3 regions of the Priestia sp. SB1 genome follow, and region 2 is predicted to be linked to each of the others. Evidence: a T-box and tRNA genes for the amino acid it is inferred to sense, from the RefSeq annotation. Region 2 holds a T-box; the other regions hold tRNA genes.
The links. The T-box of region 2 lies ahead of serS (serine--tRNA ligase). A T-box ahead of a tRNA ligase gene usually reads a tRNA of that ligase, here a tRNA-Ser.

Region 1 (5,873 bases), on a different contig from region 2:
AGTAGGTATAGCCTTGTATGTGAGAGAAGCGAAAACAGGTTCAGATTCAGTATCTGTTGGAGAGTATTTAAAGAGAGCCATTGGGATTGTCTATGATAAAAGAAAATCGCTTTTTCCTTTATTCTTTGTCGGGGGACTGGGGTTGTTTTTATTATTTGGCATTTTATATTACTTATCTTTTTTAATAGAGGAAACGTATCATATAGACGGTTTTTTCAAAGGAACCGCTTTTTTATTTCCTCTTGGCGCGATGACGCTCGTTTCTTATTGGACCGGTCAGCGAATCAAAACAGATGTAGTGCTCATGAAAAAATTGATGATAGTAGGAATGATTCTTTTATTCGTAATGTTTGGAGTATTAACGGTGATTTATACGCTTCCTGTGCTGATGTTTTGTTTGACAGTCGCCTTTGGCGGCTTAGGATTTGTTCTTCCTTGTATTAATATGATGATTACTTCAGCGGCTTCAGACGAAGAAAGAGGATTTATTGTATCCATTTATGGAACGGTGAGATTTTTAGGAGTAGCGCTGGGACCCGTTGTTTTTGAAGTGTGGATGCATACTGAAAGGCTGATGTTTATTTATAGCTTTAGTTTGCTCGCAGCAGGAGGTTTGTGGGTTTTGTATCAGTTGAAAATTTTTTCTTCTGCAATGGGGAGAAGAAAAGTTGTACAGAAATAAAGAGGCTGGGACAAAAGTATGTTAGTTGAAGAAGCTCCCAACAAATTTGATTCTTGATCAAGAATTAAATTCGTTCGGAGCTTTTCATTGGCAGGGTAAACATAGATTTTATGTATGTAGGTGCTTCTAGCCGTTGATTGGATTCATTTCGTTATGTTTCAATCGCTTTATTAGGTTTTACCTTTTTTCTCATAGGAACCCTTGTGACGAGCAATAAGTAAATGAAGAACGTTCCTATCCAGTAAAGAGAGCTATGTGTTGCTAGAGACAAAGAAAAAGCTTCAAAAAGCGTATAAAGCAGCGTGAAGGCTACCGTACTATAAGCGCTCAGTGCCCATAGCTGTTTGAAAGGAAGCTGCTTCTTAGTGATGAGTCCAATCAGTTTTCCAAGATAAGCAAGGCAGGTAATAGAAAGGAAGTTTAGTCCAGATGTTAATACGTACAGTAAAAGCATAGCGATAGGGACAAGTATGTATAAAGAAAATTTTTGTTCGTGCAGCAAGTTTAACAGTTCATTTTTATCTTTATGATGCCAGTTTAGCAACTCATATGAATACGTTTGTGTTTGTGAATTAGTCGTGATGTAAATTCCATCCTTTAAAAAACCAATTGCATGAGCAGGGGAATGAAACCGTTCAATAGACTGTGAGGGGTCTAAGATAAAAGCGGTACCGTTTACTTTTTTTGTGAAAGGTTGGCTTGACGTAAGCTGTGAATTTGAAATAGAAAAAGAAGAAACAGATTTCGGGAGATCTGTAGTCGCGGTATGATAGCCGTTTACAATCGTCAAAGTCATAAAGAAAAATGTAGGCAGCAAAGAAATGAATGTTAAAAACAGCACAAAGCCAATTGTTTTATTCGTATGCTCAAAGCGAAGCGATCTTATTTTTTTGAAGGAAGTAAAACTCCATGCTATCTTTTTCAGCATGCTCATTGTAAAGCCTCCTATTATTGAAAATTCTGATTATACCTTATTTTATAGCGGAAATTTAAGGTTTACAATAGATTTTAGAAAACGTTACCAATTACAATAGTGCGATGGAGCGTTTTGTCAAAAGCATTTCTTTATATGTACAGATTTTGCTGTCATTGTTTTTGGGGGATATTACGGGCAGTTTGAGGACTGTGCTGTTAATAGTGCAGTGGTACACTCGAAAATCGTTATCTGAAGATATATTTGAAAGTAAAATAAAGGAAGGTCTCGTGGTGCAAGGTCTTTCTTTATAGGAGTGGTTATTGTATGATAAATAGTAATAATAAAAAGGATAGGTGCGGGCATGGCTATTTTATGTTGGGCATTAGTTATCATTAGCTTTGCTGTATCGTTTGTTGGGTTGGTTTATCCCATCATCCCAAGCGTGCTATTTGTAGCGCTAGGATTTGTTATATACGGTTTATTTTATGATTTTAGCTCCTATAGCTGGTTATTTTGGGTGATACAAGGATTGTTAGTTGTCGCACTTTTTTTAGCAGACTATATCGCTAATATTATTGGTGTGAAAAAATTCGGAGGCACTAAAGCAGGCGTTTGGGGAAGTACAGTTGGATTGCTTGTGGGTCCGTTTGTTATTCCGGGATTTGGAATTATTTTAGGGCCGTTTATCGGAGCGATTGTAGGAGAACTGATTGTTCATCGGACCACAATTAGCAACGCAGTAAAAATTGGAGTAGGTTCGGTTATTGGCTTTTTTAGTGGCGCTATCTCGAAAGGATTTATTCAACTGTTGATGATTGCCTATTTTTTATACGCTGTTTTAAAATAATATATTGACTTTAGGCCAGAAACATGTTAAATTTTTAATGTCGCTAGTAAATGTTATATTGTTCCACAGTAGCTCAGTGGTAGAGCTATCGGCTGTTAACCGATCGGTCGTAGGTTCGAGTCCTACCTGTGGAGCCATGGCGGTGTAGCTCAGCTGGCTAGAGCGTACGGTTCATACCCGTGAGGTCGGGGGTTCGATCCCCTCCGCCGCTATTTTCCAATTTACGTTTGTGACATACATAATTCATATTGTTCCACAGTAGCTCAGTGGTAGAGCTATCGGCTGTTAACCGATCGGTCGTAGGTTCGAGTCCTACCTGTGGAGCCACGTGGACCCTTAGCTCAGCTGGTTAGAGCAGACGGCTCATAACCGTCCGGTCGCAGGTTCGAGTCCTGCAGGGTCCACCATTTATAGGGTTGGAGGAATACCCAAGTCCGGCTGAAGGGATCGGTCTTGAAAACCGACAGGGGTGTTAAAGCCCGCGGGGGTTCGAATCCCTCTTCCTCCGCCATACTATTGTCTATTCAAAGCTTCTTTTGAGAAAAAGAAGCTTTTTTTATGTTTAAAAGAATAGCGAATGGGAATTAGGTAAATATAAATCATGGATTAGGTACTTTTTATTTGAAAGAGTAGGGTAAATTTGCTAATCTAAACGTATATGGTGCTTTTGCGCCAAAATGCTTACATATTTTGAAGGAGGAATTATTCATGGCTTACAAATTACCAGAACTACCTTATGCATACGATGCACTGGAACCACATATCGACAAAGAAACAATGAATATTCACCACACAAAACATCACAACACATATGTTACAAACCTAAACGCTGCTGTTGAAGGCAAAGCGGATTTAGAAAGCAAAAGTATTGAAGAGTTAATTTCAAACTTAGATGCTGTTCCTGAAGATATCCGTACAGCAGTACGCAATAACGGTGGCGGTCATGCGAACCACTCATTATTTTGGACAATCCTTTGCCCTAACGGCGGCGGTGCTCCAACTGGTGAATTAGCAGACGCTATCGCTAGCAAATTCGGCAGCTTTGATCAATTCAAAGAAGAATTTGCAAATGCAGCTAAAACTCGCTTCGGTTCTGGCTGGGCTTGGTTAGTTGTAAACAACGGCGAATTAGAAGTAACAAGCACACCAAACCAAGATAGCCCATTAATGGAAGGCAAAACGCCAATTCTTGGTCTAGACGTTTGGGAGCACGCTTACTACTTAAATTATCAAAACCGCCGTCCAGATTACATTTCAGCATTCTTTAATGTTGTAAAATGGGACGAAGTTGCTAAGCGTTACGACGCTGCAAAATAAGCTGAAGACGTATTTAAAAGCCAGTAAAGTAATTATTACCTTTACTGGCTTTTTTGTTTTCCAATTCTTTTACATATCTCCTTTTCTTTTTCACACACTAGGTGTAGAAGAGAAAAGGAGTTTTTTGATATGCCTTTATTAAAAAAAGTAGTTGGAGATGTAGAAGTTAGTAAAGATTTACTTTTGCTTTTAATTATAGGCGGTCTTTATGCCTTGGCTATTTCAATTTCCAATTCGTTTGTTAACATTTATCTGTGGAAACAATCAGGAGAATTTTCGGATCTCGCTATTTATAATTTAGCGGTAGTGGTGCTTCAGCCCCTTACGTTTATTTTAGCAGGTAAATGGGCCAAACGAATTGACCGGGTTGTGGTTTTAAGGTTAGGCGTATCTTTTTTAGCTGTTTTTTATATCGCTGTATTGGTCAGTGGAGCTAACGCAGCCGAGTATTTAGTATTGCTTGGTGGACTGCTGGGTATAGGATATGGCTTTTATTGGCTAGCTTTTAATGTGCTAACTTTTGAAATTACAGAACCTGATACAAGAGACTTTTTTAACGGATTTTTAGGGATCTTAAACTCTTTTGCAGGGATGATTGGTCCTTTAGGAGCGGGCTTTGTTATTTCCGCTTTGTATGAATCACTTGGGTATAAAATTGTGTTTGGTGTATCTCTGCTATTGTTTGTCGGTGCCGTTGTGCTTAGTTTTTTTATTACAAGACGCGCAGCTGAAGGAGTATACAAATTTAAAGAAGTGTGGGCTGAACGAAAAGTCAACAAAGACTGGAATCGAATATTACAGGCTCATTTCTTTCAAGGATTGCGTGAAGGTACGTTCATTTTTGTCGTATCCGTTATGGTATTTATTACGACGGGAAGTGAATTAGCTTTAGGAACTTATGGACTGGTGAATTCAGCGGTGGCGTTTGTAGGATACTATGTAGCCTCAAGATTTATTAAGCAAAAAAATCGCCTTCGATTTATTTTCACCGGGGGCCTCCTTCTCTATGGAGCAGTCTTTTTGCTTATCTTTAACTTATCGTATCCAAAGTTAATTATATATGCTGTTTGTATTGCCATTGCCTATCCTATTTTGTTGGTTCCATTCATTTCTCTAACGTACGATGTGATTGGACGAGCAAAGGACGTTGTTTCAAAAAGAATCGAATACATTGTTGTCAGAGAAGTATTTCTGAATATTGGGCGCGTCGTTTCCATATCTTTATTTTTAATAGCCGTACTATTTTTTGATGAAGCAAAAAGTATTCCTATTTTATTATCTATTGTTGGAGCAGGGCATACGATCATTTATTTTTGTGTAAGACATATCTCACAGCCTCTGCACAAAAAAGAAACGACTGTTACTCCTCCAGTATTAAATGAAGGAGACGGAGAGTCTCCAGCTTAGAGTATTATCAGCTCCTTCATTTGTACTATGGAAAATGCCTCTCTTTTCTTTTAGAATAAATACGTTGTGTAAATAGGCACCTGCCAGGTGTCTATTTATTTGCTAAATGTCTGATTTTATGGTGTTATGGTATATATGTTTTATAAAGTGTAGGTGTTGGTATGAAAAAGAAAAAAAGAAGAAAAAGTCACGTGCCTTTTCGTGTGAACTTACTTTTCTTGACCGTATTTGCCCTATTTTCCGTATTAATTTTGCGGTTGGGACTTGTTCAAATTGTGTACGGTGAGAATTACGAACGAGAAGTCGAAAAAACACAGGACGTTACAGTCAGTACGCCTGTTCCTCGAGGGAAAATGTACGATCGGTATAACCGCGTAATTGTAGATAATACCTCTTTAAATACGATTACATATACTCGTTTTCAAGGAAATACAGCTGAAGAAAGGCTGCGCATCGCTAAAAAGTTAGCCACTATGATCGATGTTCCTTACACCACAAATGTGATTGATATTCCAGAAAATAGAAAGAATAAAGATGCTAAAAACGTGGTAAAAATTACAGAACGCGACATGAAGGATTACTGGATTATGCTTCACCCTAAAGAAGCGGAGCAGAAAATTACGAAAGCTGATCGCAAAAAAGTTCAAGATGGTGAAATGACTGATGACGAACTGTATCAACGTCAGTTAGACCGCATTTCTAAA
Region 2 (5,873 bases):
AAACCAAGTATTTGCTGCTGAACACTTAATGGGCAAATATCGTATCTCAGGTGTGCCGATTGTCAACAACGAAGAAGAACAAAAACTAGTTGGAATCCTTACAAACCGTGACTTGCGTTTCATCCAAGATTATTCAATGCAAATTGCTGATGTAATGACAAAAGAAGAATTAGTTACTGCTCCAGTAGGAACGACTTTAGAAGAAGCAGAGAAAATTCTACAGCAATACAAAATTGAAAAGTTACCTCTTGTAGATGACAATGGCGTATTAAAAGGCCTTATCACAATTAAAGACATTGAAAAAGTAATTGAGTTTCCAAATGCAGCTAAAGATCAACAAGGTCGATTATTAGTTGGAGCAGCTGTTGGCGTAACAGCTGATTCAAATGTTCGTATCGAAAAATTAGTACAAGCTGGCGTTGATGTTATCGTTATTGATACAGCGCATGGACATTCACAAGGCGTTTTAGATACAGTGCGCAGCATTCGCGAGGCATATCCAGAATTAAATATTATTGCTGGTAACGTAGCAACGGCTGAAGGTACAAAAGCATTAATTGAAGCCGGAGCAAACGTAGTAAAAGTAGGAATTGGACCTGGTTCAATTTGTACAACTCGTGTTGTCGCTGGTGTAGGCGTTCCACAAATTACGGCAGTATATGACTGTGCAACTGAAGCTCGTAAGCACGGGGTAGCTATTATTGCAGATGGCGGTATTAAGTACTCTGGAGATATCGTAAAAGCACTTGCAGCTGGTGGACATACAGTAATGCTAGGAAGCCTTCTAGCAGGAACGACAGAAAGCCCTGGCGAAACAGAAATCTACCAAGGAAGACGCTTTAAAGTGTATCGTGGAATGGGCTCTGTGGGAGCTATGGAAAAAGGAAGTAAAGATCGATACTTCCAAGAAGATAATAAAAAATTAGTTCCAGAAGGTATCGAAGGCCGTTTGCCTTACAAAGGACCTGTAGCAGATACTTTATATCAAATGATTGGTGGTTTACGCGCAGGAATGGGTTACTGTGGTTCAGCTAACTTAGAAGCGTTACGTGAACAGGCACAATTCATCCGTATGACTGGAGCAGGCTTAAGAGAAAGTCACCCACATGATGTACAAATTACAAAAGAATCTCCTAACTATTCTATGAGATAATCATGAATGTGTAAAAAACACGTTTCCTTAATAGGGAAACGTGTTTTTTATGTCATTAATCATGAATGTAACAGTACTTCTTTATCTATTTTTTTAAATTTTAGTATGATAAAATTACATTTATGTGAGTTTACGTTTGGAGGGTATAGAGTGAGAAACGCAGTACAGAAACAATTAATTTGTGTCATTGCTGTTATGTTAATGGCCAGCGTATTTTTTGTCTCTACACAAGCATCAGCTGCTTCTAAAACAGATGATATTGGCGTTGAAGCAGACGCAGCCATTTTAGTAGAGGCAAGTACGGGGAAAGTGCTATACGGGAAAAATACGGATGCTTTATTAGGTATTGCAAGCATGACAAAAATGATGACGGAATACCTAGTATTAGAATCCATAAAAGATAAGAAATTATCTTGGGATCAACGTGTGCCAATTAGTAAATATGCAGCTAAAATTTCTCAGGATTATGGATTATCAAATGTACCATTAATCGAAAACCAAAAATATACGGTAAAAGAATTATATGATGCCATGGCTATTTATTCAGCTAATGGAGCAGCCATTGCTTTAGCTGAAGCTGTCAGTGGTTCTGAAGAAGGTTTCATTAAGTTAATGAATGAAACAACAAAAAAATTAAATATGGGTGAATCAAAATTTGTCAATTCTACAGGTCTTTCTAATTCCTTGTTAAAAGGGATGTATCCAAAAGGAACAAAGGAAGAAGATGAGAACCTCCTATCTGCTCGGGCAGTTGCTACTCTTGCTTATCACTTGATTCATGATTATCCAGAATCTTTGGAAGTAGCCAAAACTCCTTCCAAGATGTTTAGACAAGGGCAACAAGGTGAAACAAAAATGAACAATTGGAATAAGATGCTCCCTGGTTTTTCAGCTGCATACAGCGGCGTAGACGGCTTAAAAACTGGTCATACAGATTTTGCAGGTCAATGTTTCACTGGAACTGCAGAGCGTAACGGGGTAAGATACATAACAGTTGTAATGAATGCCAAGGAAAACGGTAAGTCTACAGAAGCTGCTCGTTTTTCTCAAACGAAAAAGATATTGGATTATGCTTTTAGTCATTTTCAGTTAAAAGAAGTAGTGCCTGCTAACGGCGAGATTAAAGGGCATGAAACAATTGATGTTGCTAAAGGAAAATCAAAAGAAGCTTCCGTTTCTCCAAAGAATTCGGTAAAAATTATTACCGAAAAAGGTCAAAAAGATCATACTAAAATCAACTTTAAGTTAAACGATAAAGTTATGAACGATCAAAAAGTTGTTGCTCCTATTAAAAAAGGAGAAACAGTTGCTTATGTAAGTGCAACAAACAGCAATCTTAAAGATCTAGGCTATGTAGGAGGCCAAACTACAGATAGCATGACGCCGGTCGTGACAAACGAATCTGTTGAAAAAGCTGGATGGTTCTCTCTCGCTATTCGCAGTATTGGTAACTTCTTCAGCGATATTTGGATGAATGCTGCAAATACAGTGAATAACTGGTTTTAATGATAACTCAAGAGAAAGAAGAGATACTACAAGGGAGTATCTCTTTTTTTTATTTTTAGATTTGTTTGTATATAATCTATAAATTAGATAGGAATTTTCCGAAAAATACGGTAAAATAGACACTAAGTTTTGAATTTTGTATATACACTAAAAATTATTGTGAAACACTTGATACAGGAGGAAGACAAACATGAATAACATTACAGGTACTGATCGTGTAAAACGAGGAATGGCGGAAATGCAAAAAGGTGGCGTTATCATGGACGTGATCAACGCAGAGCAAGCAAAAATTGCAGAAGCAGCAGGCGCTGTTGCCGTTATGGCATTAGAGCGTGTTCCAGCTGATATCCGTGCAGCAGGCGGCGTGTCTCGTATGGCAGACCCAACAATTGTTGAAGAAGTGATGAATGCTGTGTCCATTCCAGTTATGGCAAAAGCTCGTATTGGCCATATTGTTGAAGCACGCGTGCTAGAAGCGATGGGTGTAGACTACATCGATGAAAGTGAAGTGTTGACTCCAGCTGATGAGGAGTTTCATTTAAATAAAAATACATTTACGGTTCCATTTGTGTGCGGTTGTCGTGATCTTGGTGAAGCATCCCGCCGTATTGCTGAAGGAGCTGCAATGCTTCGTACAAAAGGCGAACCAGGGACAGGAAACATCGTGGAAGCAGTGCGTCATATGCGCCAAGTAAACGCTCAAGTACGTAAAGTTGTGGGCATGGACGAAGATGAGTTAATGACAGAGGCAAAACTATTAGGCGCGCCTTATGAGTTATTACTGCAAATTAAACGTGAAGGTCGCCTACCGGTTGTAAACTTTGCAGCGGGCGGTGTAGCAACACCAGCAGACGCAGCGTTAATGATGCAGCTTGGAGCAGACGGTGTGTTCGTTGGTTCAGGAATCTTTAAATCCGACAACCCTGAAAAATTTGCTCGAGCAATCGTTGAGGCAACAACGCATTATCAAGATTATGAACTCATTGCAAACTTGTCAAAAGGATTAGGAAGCGCAATGAAAGGGATTGAAATTTCATCATTATTACCAGAAAACCGCATGCAAGAGCGTGGATGGTAATTTAAAGGGAGTTTTGACAAAATGGTAAAAGTAGGCGTGTTAGGATTACAAGGTGCCTTTCGCGAGCATGCACAAGCATTAGAAGCAGCAGGCGCTGAAGCCATTATCATTAAAAAAGTTGAACAGCTAGACGAAATAGATGGTTTAATCCTACCGGGCGGCGAAAGCACAGCGATGCGTCGTCTGATTGACAAGTATGACTTTATGGAACCTCTTCGCCAGTTTGCACAAGCAGGTAAACCGGTGTTTGGTACGTGTGCGGGTTTAATTTTACTTGCAGGACAAGTTGTTGACCGTGAAGAGCCCCATTTAGGTGTTATGGATATTACGGTAGCTCGAAATTCATTTGGGCGCCAACGAGATAGCTTTGAAGCTGCTCTAAATATTAAAGATATTGGTGAAGATTTTATAGGCGTATTTATCCGTGCTCCGCATATTGTAGAAGTAGGAGAAAACGTTGAAGTCTTGGCAATGCATAACGACCGAATTGTTGCAGCAAGACAAGGTCAATTCTTGGGATGTTCGTTTCATCCAGAATTAACAGATGATGCTCGCATGGCTCAGTATTTTGTAGCAATGGTTGAAGAAGCTTCGAAAAAACCTGTATAAATGAATTGCATCTTGTAAAGACTTGTAGTACATTATGATTAATAAAAATGATATTGGTATAAAGCGTTGATAGGAAATAGTAATAAGATTTTTGATTTCAAGAGAGTCGATGGCTGGTGTGAATCGATAATCAATTCTTATGAATCCGTCCTGGAGCAAGCTGTCGAAAAAGTAGTAGGCAGTTTCGGTTCATCCGTTATCTGGTTTAAGAGGAAGGCTTATTTTAGCTTTCAATTAGGGTGGCAACGCGGGTAAACTCTCGTCCCTTTCATAGGGATGAGAGTTTTTATTTTGCCCTTTTATACTAAAGGAGGTACTCAGTATGTTAGATTTAAAATTTTTACGTGCTAATTTTAATGAAGTAAAAGAAAAGCTCAAGTTTCGTGGTGAGGACTTAACGGACTTAGGTCGCTTTGAAGAGTTAGATGCAAAACGCCGTGAGCTAATTGCTCAAACAGAAGAGTTAAAAAGCAAGCGAAATGAAGTATCACAGCAAATTGCACAATTGAAACGTGAAAAACAAGATGCTGATCATTTAATCGTCGAAATGCGTGAAGTAGGAGACCGCGTAAAGCAATTAGATGAAGAGCTTCGCAGCGTTGAAGAAGAATTAGAGCTATTGCTGCTTTCAATTCCTAACGTTCCACATGAAAGTACGCCTGTAGGTGAAACTGAAGATGATAACGTAGAAATTCGCAAATGGGGAGAAATTAAACAATTTGATTTTGAACCAAAACCGCATTGGGATTTAGGAACAGATTTAAATATTTTAGATTTTGAAAGAGCTTCGAAAGTAACGGGAAGCCGCTTTGTATTTTATAAAGGGTTAGGTGCAAGATTAGAACGTGCTCTTATTAACTTTATGATGGATTTACATATGGATGAGCATGGTTATGAAGAAATCCTTCCTCCATATATGGTGAATCGTACAAGTATGACAGGAACAGGGCAGCTTCCTAAATTTGAAGAAGATGCATTTAAAATTAAAGAAGAAGATTATTTCTTAATTCCTACAGCTGAAGTACCAGTTACAAATTTACATCGTGATGAAATTTTAAGCGGAGATCAGCTTCCAATTGCTTATACAGCGTATAGTGCTTGCTTCCGCTCAGAAGCAGGCTCTGCAGGAAGAGATACACGTGGGCTTATTCGCCAGCATCAGTTTAATAAAGTAGAACTTGTTCGCTTTGTTAAGCCAGAAGATTCTTATGATGAATTAGAAAAATTAACGGGCCATGCTGAAAAGGTTCTTCAACTATTAGGTTTACCTTACCGAGTTCTAAGCATGTGTACAGCTGACTTAGGTTTCACAGCAGCCAAAAAGTATGATATTGAAGTTTGGATTCCAAGTTATGAAACGTATCGTGAAATTTCTTCTTGTTCAAACTTTGAAAGCTTCCAAGCTCGCCGTGCTAATATTCGCTTCCGCCGTGATACAAAAGCAAAACCAGAACATGTTCATACACTAAATGGTTCTGGCTTAGCAATTGGCCGTACGGTAGCTGCAATTTTAGAAAACTACCAGCA
Region 3 (5,873 bases), on a different contig from region 2:
AATGAAAACTTTGGAGAGCGTAAGCTGCTCTAACCAAGATTGTACTAACGACAAACCAAATGGAAAATGGGGAGTTATTGAAAACAAAAAATACTGTAATATATGTTATAACAGAGAGTTACTAAAAGAGGAAATACGACTTAAAAATAGACAAAAAGAATTACATAAACTTGTTGAATACTATGAGTATTACTTAAAAGTAATAGATGCAATTAAGAATTTGAAAGTTGAGCTAGACGTTGACGAAGATGAGTTTAAGGAAATTACTGATCCTATTAAACTCGCATTTAAAGAGGCAAAAAAGGTTCAGGACAATAATAAAAAAAGTTTAAATCCAAGCAGGAATAGACAGCCTCAACAACAAAATAAATCTCAGCAATCCCAAGGAGAACACTTAAAAGAAGCTTCAACTCCTAATAAACAGGCTAGACCTTATACGCAGCAACCTATTGATGAAAACATTTCTAATAAAAGAGATGAATCTCAGGTACAGCAACGTAAAAAGGTAACTGCTCCTGTTATAGAGAATGAAGAGAAAAAGCAAGAGGAAATACAAGAACAACCTTCTCCACAAGGCGAAGCGAAAGAAAATATAAAGCCAGTTCTTAAACCAAATCAAGAACCACTTAAAGAATCGGCTAATAAGCAAAAAGAAGAGGGACAGGTCACAAATACACAGTTTGTAACACAAGTAAATTCTGAAACTGTATATGGAGAGAATCCTGCAGAATCAGCACCGAATACAGCTATTGAAGATGAGCATTCACTATTTAATCTAGATCCTGGATGCGATGTAGAGAGTAAGCAAGAGGAGTACAACGAAAATTATGCTTCAATTGATAACTCTAACTCTACTCAAGACAAAGTAACAAACATACGAGTACCACTTACAAGTGTATCAGGTATCGATCTATAAAAATTAAAGAGCCATCCTTTTTAAGGACAGGCTTTTTTCCATAAATAAAAGAAGCTTCTTTTTTGAAGCTTCTTTTTTATACGACGTTACATAATTATCATTATTATAGAATGGCTCCACAGGTAGGACTCGAACCTACGACCGATCGGTTAACAGCCGATTGCTCTACCACTGAGCTACTGTGGAACGATATTATTATACTTACCACAAAATAAAGAAATTATTCCTCTAAATTTATATATAAATTGGGTACGCGGCTGGAGGGATTCGAACCCCCGACAAACGGCTTAGAAGGCCGTTGCTCTATCCTGCTGAGCTACAGCCGCAAGTTATAAAGTAATTCATTTCACCTTTGTAAAAATATTATATTTTGTTTCTCTTTTCATCTTCAACCCTTTTAAGAGGTTTTTTATTATTTTTAGAACTTTTTTTAGTTGAAATTGGCTACTTTTCTAACTACGAACCCAAAAATAAGCGTTCCTGTAATTAAAATTAAGTATCCAATTACATTGCCAGTATCTATTAAATAAATCCCGCTAAATATAAATGTCATAAACAGAGCCAACATAAAGCCTAGTATAAATAAATACTTTAATTTAGGCATTTTCATCTCTCCATTTACCTATAAAACATTTCTATAATGTTATTACTTAAAATGTTTTGAAAACCCTGTTTGAAATTTAAAATTAACATTACTACCGCTACTTAAAAAATATTAAGCAGCGGCTCTCAGAAATTATGTTATTTCTTTAAAGCTAGTACTTCCCCTGCTTTTATTTTATGCTTATCGTATAACTCTTCAGGAAAAACTATGCTATTCTTTTCAAATAATAATACAACTGTAGAACCGAATGAAAAGTAAGCGAGCTCTTCACCTTTACTAAGAAATTTAGAAGCTTGAGTAATTTCAATTGAATTAACAAACATAGCCCCTACCTTTACTATAGCGATGTGGCCACCTTCTGTATGCTTCATTTCACTCACTACTCGATGATTTGTTGTTAAAGGTGTTTTTCCGAATGAAAGTCCAGCCTCATTTACTGGGTAAGAAGCAGTCCCTAAAGAATACTGATTGACTATCTTACCTTTTATAGGACTATGAATGCGATGATAATCACTTGGGCTCAAATAAAGAACAATAAATTTCCCACCAATATATTTATTAAAGGTTCTTTCATTCCCGATCATTCCTTTAATTGAATATGTTTGGTTTTTTACTACTATATTGTTTTGTAGACTAATGTCACCTAACTGTTCAATAGCTCCATCAACTGGACTTATAATAGTTTTTTCATCTGATTCAAAATGACGCGCTTCCGGCTTTAACCTTCTAGTAAAGAAGTGATGTAAGGAAGTAAAACTCTTAAGATCCCCTTCTATTTCTTCTGTGTTTATTTCATAGTGCTTTACATAAGAAGGAATTGCAAAACGACTAATTTTCGACCTAGAAAACTTCATTAACAATTTTGATAAGGGTAATGAGTTAGTTAATTCAATTAAAGACTGATACATTTTTTCTTTCATTTTCTACTTCCTCCGTGACATCACTTGTAACACCTAAATACATTATTTAACGCATATAAAAAGAGCTCCTAATAATTAAGAACTCTTTTTAAGGTAGTAATAACTTTTACATCTATGTACGTTCTTTTTAAACTTTAAAAGATTACTTTTTTTAAATAAACTTTATTAAATTTAAAACTTCTACTATTTGTAATACGTAACTACCTAGAGAGCATATAGCTATAATTGATAAACAACTAATCTATAAACTCTCACAGATTTTTACGTGTCGAGTTCTATAAGAAACGAATCACTTAATAAAAACCGGCATCCTCATTTCACTTTATAGCGGTGTGTAATGTACTCATTACTATAAAGAGGGATTAAATATAAGTGATACAACATTTTTATTTTCTAAGAATCTGCACGTTCTCTACTTCTAAAAATGTTGTTATTTTTCTTCTACGTTTTTCTACCTCAGTGCAGGAGGTGTAGACGGTTTAGTTTTAAGCGAAGTAAGGAATTGAACCTTAACCCCATTAAATAGTATTACTTAATGTACTACCACTTATTGCTTCGCTATAATAAGAAATGGCTCCGCAGGTAGGACTCGAACCTACGACCGATCGGTTAACAGCCGATAGCTCTACCACTGAGCTACTGCGGAATAAATTTAATTTTTAATAACTAGAAGCCAACTATGCTTGACCACAAATCACTTACAACGTTTCTTATATTCATCAGGCAAAGGTCGCGATGCCTCGACCTATACCTTATCTAAAATCTCGTCTTCTGTATAGAAAAACTAATTACTAGATGGAACATACAAGTTGGAGTTTGTAATGTTTTTGGATGGTATATAACAACCATTCCCTGATGAATACAACTTTTTTAGGAGTGGAGAAAAGGCTGCTGAATTCCTTTTCTCCTGTTGTCAGTTAGTTTTGTCAAATGTATAGCTTGATTTCATAGAGTTATTAACAAACTTTGCCACTCGACAGGAATTGCACCTGCAATATAACTATTGGCAAAATAATTATCTCTACCTTCAAAGGTACGAGTAGATATATGTATAGATAATGGCGGAGAAGGAGGGATTTGAACCCTCGCGCCGCTTACACGACCTACACCCTTAGCAGGGGCGCCTCTTCAGCCACTTGAGTACTTCTCCATAGTATAGAATAGTAATGTTGTTTATTTCTTTGTTGTTGAAATCAGTTCCCACCAACCGATTTAAGTGAGCTTAGTAAGTAACAAAACCTGAATTGTATACTTCATTTGGAATGTAGATGCCTACTATGGCTAAACTACCCTCGTCTCACTTATCCCCCTGAGTCGTAAAAGTTCAGGTTATTCACTTCCCAGGACACTAAACACTTCAAACAACAGGTATAAAATTTTATTGAAAGAGAATTCTTTTTAATATGCATATAGATAACATCATTATATAGAACGTTATACATATAAAAGTGTCAATCTCGAGTCTTTAAAAATATACGATCCTGCAAGAATTACGATTGAAGATATTGTTTAGAAATGTCCTCAAAGGAGCGGTTTTCGACAAGCAATGCTTTCTAAACTTCACTTTGACAGACATATATGTTGTAACGGAGGAAGAGGGATTCGAACCCCCGCGGGCTTTAACACCCCTGTCGGTTTTCAAGACCGATCCCTTCAGCCAGACTTGGGTATTCCTCCATAAAATTAAAATGTATTATTGGCACCCATTGTCGGAATTAAACCAACCCTTCTAATGGCGTATGCGCACTATCCAAAAGATGTTCTTATTATTGAACTATTGGGTATTATATGGTGGACCCTGCAGGATTCGAACCTGCGACCGGACGGTTATGAGCCGTCTGCTCTAACCAGCTGAGCTAAGGGTCCGTATGTAAAAAACATTATCGTAAAACTTTTACCTTATGGATTATATACTTTACTCTTTTATATTTTCAACCCTTTTTTTTAAAAAGGTTAAAAATATTTTTTTAATAAACTTTTAAAAGGTATGCTGCCTATTCAGCCAAGAGGTAATCAATAAAGTCCACAAATGAGCACTTACAAGACCTTAAACCTTGGATTTGATAAAGCTTTACGGAAGCAAACAACTATATCTAAATGGGGTTTGGTTTGTTGTTAATACAAACGAATATGTACTGTTTATCTTCCTTCTTTTTCACTTATACTTTAATTTCTAATAAAAACTTTAAACCCTTTTCTTTTATCGCTTACCTTTTTTATTTCAACTTTTAACCCAGTTTGATATAGGTATATGTCCTACATATTTTCGGATTTTTCTTCTGAAAAATTCAAATATGAATTGGTAAGGTTATACTTTGTCGTTAGTATAAGACGCATTTGGTTTAAAGATTTTCGAATAAGCAGCAAGTAATTAAACAAAATCATTTATGTTGTATTCAAATTTTTTTAGTAATTGGTGGACCTTACAGGATTCGAACCTGTGACCGGACGGTTATGAGCCGTCTGCTCTAACCAGCTGAGCTAAAGGTCCAAATATTATTTATTATTGCCACCTATTCAGCCAAGAGGTAATCAATGGAGCTAGCAAATGAATGCTCACAAAACCTTAAACCTTGGATTTTATCGAACTTTATTGGGACAAATCAACACACTATAAACGATAATATGTTCGTTATTTATAGTATGTTGACCCCTCACCTCTTTATAACCTAAGCCTTTACGTTAAAAAACTTTGAGACTTAAACTTATGTGCGTTGATCTTTACTAGTTAAGCTTTTAACACCAAATATAGTAGTTGTGTTATCAACTCATACTTTTTCTCCTGTTTGAAGGATGTAAGTTGTAAGTAAAGTTATACTATATCGTCAGTATAAGAACGCATTTGATTTAAAGATTTTCGAATAAGCGGCAATAGAAATTTTCAGAGGGTTATTCTTTAACAAAAACCCTCTCTATATGTATTAACCTAACACTTCAATTAATGTTGAAGTGTTTGATTCAGATAAAATGAAATCCACTTCCATTTCAAACTCTTCAATACGCTCTGTTAACTCTTTAATTTTTTTTTTAATTTCAATAGGATCGACCATTTTTGGTTTGTAACGTTTTAAGAACGATTCAGTAATAGTTTCTACCTCAGCTGCATTTGCTTTACGGTCTTTACTACCTAAATCCGCTTCAATACGCTTTTCAAGTCTTAGTTCCATTTGTTGTCTTTCAACTTCCATTTGGCGTTCTACTTGAATTAATTGATTGCGCAATGAATTTAAAAGCTCTTTATCGTATTTAACTCCATTATCTTTACGATCAATAGCTTCTGCTACTGTCATTTCTTCTTTACCTACCTTAACCTTCGTTACGGCATTAGAGGCAATAACCTTTGCTTTAATTTCATTACGTCTAGAAATTAAATCTTTTGCAGAACTATAAAAAGCTCCGGCTTCTGTATTAAATTCCGCTACTGTTTTGTAAG

Region 1: it encodes a tRNA-Ser, which carries the amino acid that the T-box ahead of serS (serine--tRNA ligase) is inferred to sense. The anticodon was not compared.
Region 3: it encodes a tRNA-Ser, which carries the amino acid that the T-box ahead of serS (serine--tRNA ligase) is inferred to sense. The anticodon was not compared.

Annotation. Positions count from the first base shown of each region.
Region 1 covers NZ_JBBJSS010000001.1:636,868-642,740, reverse strand. Annotated here, with positions in the region: gene WKH56_RS03325 (MFS transporter) at 1-682, shown strand, start outside; gene WKH56_RS03320 (DUF1189 domain-containing protein) at 834-1,616, opposite strand; gene WKH56_RS03315 (DUF456 domain-containing protein) at 1,960-2,445, shown strand; tRNA gene WKH56_RS03310 (tRNA-Asn) at 2,508-2,582, shown strand; tRNA gene WKH56_RS03305 (tRNA-Met) at 2,584-2,657, shown strand; tRNA gene WKH56_RS03300 (tRNA-Asn) at 2,698-2,772, shown strand; tRNA gene WKH56_RS03295 (tRNA-Ile) at 2,776-2,852, shown strand; tRNA gene WKH56_RS03290 (tRNA-Ser) at 2,864-2,956, shown strand; gene sodA (superoxide dismutase SodA) at 3,154-3,762, shown strand; gene WKH56_RS03280 (MFS transporter) at 3,892-5,169, shown strand; gene WKH56_RS03275 (peptidoglycan D,D-transpeptidase FtsI family protein) at 5,331-5,873, shown strand, end outside.
Region 2 covers NZ_JBBJSS010000023.1:1,461-7,333, forward strand. Annotated here, with positions in the region: gene guaB (IMP dehydrogenase) at 1-1,153, shown strand, start outside; gene WKH56_RS34530 (serine hydrolase) at 1,304-2,659, shown strand; gene pdxS (pyridoxal 5'-phosphate synthase lyase subunit PdxS) at 2,850-3,737, shown strand; gene pdxT (pyridoxal 5'-phosphate synthase glutaminase subunit PdxT) at 3,759-4,346, shown strand; T-box leader at 4,404-4,616, shown strand; gene serS (serine--tRNA ligase) at 4,669-5,873, shown strand, end outside.
Region 3 covers NZ_JBBJSS010000002.1:346,403-352,275, reverse strand. Annotated here, with positions in the region: gene WKH56_RS07165 (hypothetical protein) at 1-916, shown strand, start outside; tRNA gene WKH56_RS07160 (tRNA-Asn) at 1,028-1,102, opposite strand; tRNA gene WKH56_RS07155 (tRNA-Arg) at 1,169-1,242, opposite strand; gene WKH56_RS07150 (hypothetical protein) at 1,347-1,520, opposite strand; gene WKH56_RS07145 (phosphatidylserine decarboxylase) at 1,658-2,440, opposite strand; tRNA gene WKH56_RS07140 (tRNA-Asn) at 3,012-3,086, opposite strand; tRNA gene WKH56_RS07135 (tRNA-Ser) at 3,500-3,590, opposite strand; tRNA gene WKH56_RS07130 (tRNA-Ser) at 4,028-4,117, opposite strand; tRNA gene WKH56_RS07125 (tRNA-Ile) at 4,230-4,306, opposite strand; tRNA gene WKH56_RS07120 (tRNA-Ile) at 4,855-4,931, opposite strand; gene WKH56_RS07115 (hypothetical protein) at 5,362-5,873, opposite strand, start outside.